One region of the Bradyrhizobium sp. CB3481 genome, then DNA from elsewhere that is predicted to be linked to it. Evidence: predicted binding sites of a transcription regulator. Region 1 holds the regulator's gene; the other holds the start of a gene.
What was found. Region 1 encodes LexA, which represses DNA repair genes until DNA is damaged. Its sites were predicted from a motif close to TGTTCNNNNTGTGTTCNG; they were not measured.
Positions count from the first base shown of each region.

Region 2: the regulator LexA is predicted to act here: its motif matches at 1,673-1,690, upstream of QA643_RS31885 (PA0069 family radical SAM protein).

Region 1 covers NZ_CP121647.1:3,952,448-3,955,652, reverse strand. The annotation lists gene glp (gephyrin-like molybdotransferase Glp) at 1-658, shown strand, start outside; gene lexA (transcriptional repressor LexA) at 860-1,561, shown strand; gene QA643_RS19185 (hypothetical protein) at 1,820-2,242, shown strand; gene QA643_RS19180 (hypothetical protein) at 2,329-2,556, shown strand; gene QA643_RS19175 (ComEC/Rec2 family competence protein) at 2,564-3,205, opposite strand, start outside.
Region 2 covers NZ_CP121647.1:6,578,985-6,582,189, forward strand. The annotation lists gene QA643_RS31880 (VOC family protein) at 1-429, opposite strand, end outside; gene QA643_RS31885 (PA0069 family radical SAM protein) at 491-1,651, opposite strand; gene QA643_RS31890 (glycosyl transferase) at 1,841-2,413, shown strand; gene QA643_RS31895 (helix-turn-helix domain-containing GNAT family N-acetyltransferase) at 2,560-3,205, shown strand, end outside.

The sequences.
Region 1 (3,205 bases):
GGTGATGCCGGGTACGACGCCCGGACCCGGCCAGATCGTCTATTCCAACGGTTATGCGTTGCGGGCGCTGGCCGAGGACGAGGGCGCCGAGGTCATCGATCTCGGGGTCGCCGCCGACACCGTCGAGGCCACCACGGCAGGCATCCGCCGCGCTAGCGAGGCAGGAGCGGACGTCCTGATCACCATGGGCGGCGCCTCGGTCGGCGACCACGACCTCGTCAAGCGATCGCTCGAGGCCGAAGGGACGACGATGGCTTTTTGGCGGATCGCGATGCGGCCGGGCAAGCCGATGATGCATGGCAGGCTCGGCGCAATGCGGGTGATCGGCCTGCCCGGCAATCCCGTCTCCTCCTATGTCTGCGGCTTCCTGTTCCTGGTGCCGCTGATTCGCGCATTATCGGGCCGCGACCACGTCCATCACGTCAGGGAAAGCGCCGTTTTGGGCCGCGACCTTGCCGCCAACGACCAGCGCGAAGATTATCTCCGCGCCCGTCTCGAAGAGCGCGAGGATGGCACGCTGACCGCCGTGCCGGTCACCCACCAGGACTCCTCGCTGCTCGGGAATCTCGCTGCGGCACGGGCACTTGTGATACGTCCGCCATTCGCGCCGGCTGCCGTGAAGGGGTCGCGTTGCGAGCTCTTACGCCTGCCGGAGTGACGCCCTAGATGGCGCTTCGGGCCGCTGTCGCAATGCGTTCACCTGAAATTAAGTGGTTGCGGAACACATATCGAACATATAGTGTCCGTTCATGATTTGTTTCGAGTGCTAGTGTCTATGGTTGGGAGTTTGGGGACTCCCGCGATCTGGGCCCTGAAATTCGAGACCGAAGGACGATGCCAAACCGGGGGATTGCTCGCGATGCTTACGCGCAAACAGTACGAACTTCTGCGTTTCATCAATGAACGGCTGAAAGAGGCCGGCGTGCCGCCCTCCTTCGACGAGATGAAGGATGCGCTCGACCTACGCTCGAAATCCGGAATCCACCGGCTGATTACGGCGCTGGAGGAGCGTGGCTTCATCCGCCGCCTGCCCAACCGCGCCCGCGCCATCGAAGTCATCAAGCTGCCCGAGCTCGCCGCCGCCGGCAACGGACGCCGTGGCTTCACGCCGAGCGTTATCGAAGGCACGCTCGGCAAGCGCGCCTCGACCCCGCCTGTCGCCGAGGACGACGGCAATCGCCCGGTCGCCGTACCCGTCATGGGCCGGATCGCCGCCGGTACGCCGATCGAGGCGCTGCAGACCCGCAGCCACACCATCAGCGTGCCGCCTGACATGCTCGGCTCCGGCGAACATTACGCGCTCGAAGTGCGCGGCGATTCCATGGTGGATGCCGGCATTCTCGATGGCGACATGGCGCTGATCCAGCGCAATGAGACCGCCGACACCGGCGACATCGTGGTGGCGCTGATCGACGAGGAGGAAGCGACGCTAAAACGCTTCCGCCGCCGCGGCGCCTCGATAGCGCTCGAGCCGGCCAACGCCGCCTATGAAGTCCGCATCCTGCCGCCCAACCGGGTCCGCATTCAGGGCAAGCTGATCGGGCTGTACCGCAAATACTGATCTTTCAATATTGATCTGTCGGTTTGCGTACATCGCGGCGACAATACCAGCCCCGGCCTTCGGCCGGGGTTTTTTGCTGCGTGAAGGAACAAAAGCCGCGCTAGCGCGCTTGTGATTTGGTCGCAGTAGGCCCGTCGCAGAATTGCCCAGAACCAAGAAAATGCTTCTGCCAATTTCACTACGATAAAGTCCACTGTGATAGAGGCCTGTGCCTCCTTCCAGACACGGGTCAGCTATCTCTAACGAGGGAGCCATCCGATGTGTGACTATAGCCTGCACGCCGTGGCGACGCGCCCTGCCCGGGTCGGCGAGACGCTCGTTACCACGACCTTCCGCGGTACATCGACCCGCGGCTTTGCGTCAGAGCGTGAGCCTGCAGTGGCGGTCTGCATGCTTCCCGGCACCGAACTGGCGTTCGCCGAGGACGTCAGATACGATAACCGCTGGATCTGGACGCGAACCACCGAGTGGCGGGTCGGCAAGTTCAATCAGATCGAGCCCGAAGTGGCCGACCGTCACCATGACGCGATCGAATTTCCCGATGGCAGTCACGTGCTGGTGACGCAGCTTTGCGAAGGCCAGCGGGCGACCGTGCTGCAATTGCCGGTGGTCCAGACCGGCGGCGAGCGTGCCCCGAAGGCCGTCGAAGCGCCTCCGGCCGCTTCCATCGTGACCGGCTAAACGCCGCGCGCACGTGATCCGCCGGTTCAAATCGGCGGATCACGTGATATTATATTGCCTGGAAAATCGGCGCCGAGGGGCAGTCGGTGGTCAACAAGGTTACATGGCAAAGAGCCGGACGCGTCACCGAGCCGGGACGCTACATGTTCCGCTATGGCTGGCTCACGGTCACGGCCGACGATCTCGCGATCTGGCAGCAATTCCCTGACGCCTCGTTCACACTGGTCAACCTGCCGTCGGACCCCGACGCACCGGAGGAATTTCACCTCGGCGCGTTCGAGATACCGGTAAGCCCTCCGCACGACGGGCACTGAACGTCGTCTATTCCTCCGCCTGAAGGTCTGCCTCCGCCGGCGTCGCATCGACGGCACGCGCCGGCACGCGTGGCGCCAGCACCGCGGCGCCCGCCTCGCCGTCCTCGGCTGCGGCTGGCGACCAGGGCCGATCGATGCCGCGCGGCTTGACCGCCTCGACAGCAAGCCCCTCCCGGCTTCGCCGGAGCGCCATCGCGCCCTGGCGCCGCAATCGCCCGCCGTCGATGACGGAAGCCTCGCAGGCGGCTGGCGCCTGCCGCAGCGTCACGATCAGCGCCGTGCGCTCGCAATCGTCCGCAAAGGCTTCCGGCCGGAACGCCTGCGCGACCAGCGCGCCGCCGGCGGATGGCACGACGCAGCCGGAATCGTCGCATGATACGCCTGATGTGAGCGAGGGATCGGCCACGGTGCGCGCATCCGCATCCGCCGCCAGCCACTCCTTCAGGAGAAACGTATCCTGCGAGCCCTTCACCGCGTGCATCATATGCAGCCGGCCGTCCTGACCGCGAACGCCGACATGGCGGCCGTCGGCGGAAATCAGGATGTCCGGCGGCGTCACCCGCGCCGCCCACATGGCCGCCACAAGCACCAATGCGGCGCCGGACCAGCGCAGCGGCGTGCGGAGCAGGCCGAGCAGGATGATGCCAAA
Region 2 (3,205 bases), 2.6 Mb from region 1:
GCGGTCGTCGCCGACCTCAATGCCGGGCGCGACCACGACTTCCCAGGGATGATTGTCGGGATCGGCAAAGTAGCCGGAGTAGCCACCATAGTCGGTCTTGTGCGCAGGCTTGAGCAGCGTCGCGCCGCAGGAGATGGCGAAATCGAGCACGGCATCGACCTCCGTCGGGGAGCTGCAGTTCCAGGCGAGCGTCGATCCGCGGAAGGTTTTCGGCCGCGGCTGATCCGGCAGCGCAGCGTCGGCCGCGAGCTGGTCCCACGGGTACAGCGCGATCACCGTGCCGCCGGTATCGAAGAAGGCCACCGCCTCGCCGGTGGCGCGCATCTTTCTGGCAAAGCCGAGCGCCTCATAAAAGGCGATGCTGGCACGGATATCGCTGACGCCGAGCGTGATGACCGTGAAGCGCGGGGTTGGCTTGCCTGAACTCATGCTTACTCTCCATCCGTCACATGCGAGGACAAATCGCCTCGCCCGCCATGACGACAACGCCCTAGAACAAACTCAGTTGCTGCCCGCTGCGCTTCGGCTTGACAAAATGATCCGTCGTCAGTTTCGCGCGCCGCTTGTTGAGCCCGAGTTTTTCGCAGGCGATCTCGAAGCGGCGTCCGATCATCCAGGCCATCGGTCCAGTGCCCTTCATCCGCGTGCCCCATTGCGAGTCGTAGTCGCGCCCGCCGCGCATGTCGCGGATTAGCGTGAAGACATGGCGGTAGCGGTCCGGATAGTTCGCCATCAGCCACTCGCGAAACAGGTCGCGCACTTCCAGCGGCAGCCGCAGCAGTACGTAGCTTGCTTCCTTGACGCCGGCATGGGCCGCGGCATCGAGAATGCGTTCGATCTCGGAATCATTCAGCGCGGGGATCACGGGCGCAACCATCACGGTCGCGGGAATGCCAGCCGCCGACAATTGTCGCAACGCTTCCAGCCGCTTCGGCGGCGTCGAGGCGCGCGGCTCCATGGTGCGCGCGAGCTTCGGATCGAGCGACGTCACCGATATCGCGACCTTGGCCAGATTGCGCTTGGCCATCCGCTGCAGAATGTCGATATCGCGCGTCACCAGCGCCGACTTCGTCACGATGCCGACGGGATGGCCGGCTTTATCCAGCACTTCGAGAATGCCGCGCATGATCTTGTATTCGCGCTCGATCGGCTGATAGGGATCGGTGTTGGTGCCGATCGCGATCATCCGCGGTTCATAGCCGGGCGCCGCCAGTTCCTTCTCCAGAAGTTCGGGCGCGTCCGGCTTGGCGAGCAGCTTCGATTCGAAATCGAGCCCGGGCGACAATCCGAGAAACGCGTGGGTCGGCCGCGCGAAGCAATAGACGCAGCCGTGCTCACAGCCGCGATAGGGATTGATCGAGCGGTCGAAGCCGATATCGGGCGAGTCGTTGCGGGTAATGACCTTGCGCGAGGTGTCGAGCGACACCGTCGTCTTGAACGGCGGCAGTTCTTCGAGGCTCTGCCAGCCATCGTCGAAGGCGACGCGGGCTTCGGCCTCGAACCGGCCGCTCGCGTTGGATTGCGCGCCGCGGCCGCGCCGCCGCTGGCGGTCGATGGCGACCGCAAGTTCGGGAAAAGGGGGCGCACCCGCCGCTTCGGAGGGCGGGGTAACCGGCGGGTGCTTGAGGGCATGAGAGGATGCTCGGCTCATGTTCCAAAGATAGCACGCAATCAGAACAAATCAAGAACATCAACGAAGGCAATTCACATCGAAGCGGTCGCGCGGGAGATGCCGCCTGCCCCATCTGCCGCAAAAAGCTGCACGCAAGCGGCTGTTTTGATTGTGACAAGGTGATAACAGTGCGGAGGTTTCTCCGTTTGAGCCATCGAAGCCTCAATGATGTTGAGCGTAATCATTCCGACCGAAGGGGTAGAGCAGCCAGCCGTCGCAACACTGGCGGCGCTGGTGCCGGGAGCGGCAGCCGGCGTCATCTCCGAAGTGCTGCTGGTCGACCGCGCCGGCAATGGCGTGATCGAACGGGTGGCCGACGTTGCCGGCTGCCGATTCCTCAATTTCGAGGGAACACGCGCTGCGGCGCTCGCCGCCGGCGCGCGGGCGGCACGCGCGCCCTGGCTGATGTTCCTGCATCCCGGCGCGGTGCTCGACAGCGGCTGGATCGATGAGACCACGCAATTCATTCAGAACGTCTCGCTGAGCGGCCGGCCGCGTGCCGGCGTGTTCCGCTATGCCCGCTCGCCCTACACCAACACGCGTATCGGCGACGCCTTCAAGTTCGTCGGCCGGATGATCACGGGGCCGTCAGCGGAACAGGGACTATTGATCGCGCGCGACCATTACGAGCGGCTTGGCGGCCATGGCGTGGACTCCCGCCGCCCCGAGACGCGGCTGCTCCGCCAGCTCGGCCGTGCCTCGCGCACCCAGTTGCGCAGCCGGATCATGGTCGTCGCCTAAAGCGGTCCGGCGCGGACCAAAATATCGAAAACAACCCCATGCACAGTAGAAACGGCAGGCGCCGACGGCCCTTCGCCGCGATACATACTTGCCAAAGTCAAATATATATTTGACAATCGCAAATATCTGCTTGCGCGAGGTCCCAGATGAACTCCGAACAAGAAGTCGCGGCCGTTCGCGCCTTCAACCGCTTCTACACCCGCAAGCTCGGCATCATCGAGCCGAAGCTGCTGCACAGCCCGTTCACGCTGCAGGAAGCGCGCATCATGTACGAGATCAGGCATCGCCCGGCCTGCACTGCCACCGACCTCACCCGCGATCTTGGTCTCGATCCCGGCTTCCTGAGCCGCACCTTGCAGGGGCTGGAGCGCCGCGAGATCGTGACGCGAAAGCCTTCAAAGGAAGACGGTCGCGTCAACGAGCTCTCGCTCACTGCAAAGGGCCGCTCGGCCCAGGCTGAGCTCGAGCGCATGACAAACGAGGAAGTTGGAAGCCTGCTCAACACGCTGGACGGCAATCAGCGCGCTGCCGTCGTCCGCGCCATGACGACAATCGAACAGACGCTGGAGCGCCCGACGACGAAGCCGGCCACCTTTATCTTGCGCAGCCACCGGCCCGGCGACATCGGCTGGGTGATCTCGAGCCAGGCCAGGGCCTATGCCGAGGAGTATGGCTGGGACATCAGCTACGAGGCGCTGGTCGCCGAAATCTGCGCGCAGTTCATCAGAAACTTTGATCCGTCGCGCGAGCATTGCTGGATCGCCGAAGCAGGCGGCGAGCCGCTCGGCTCGA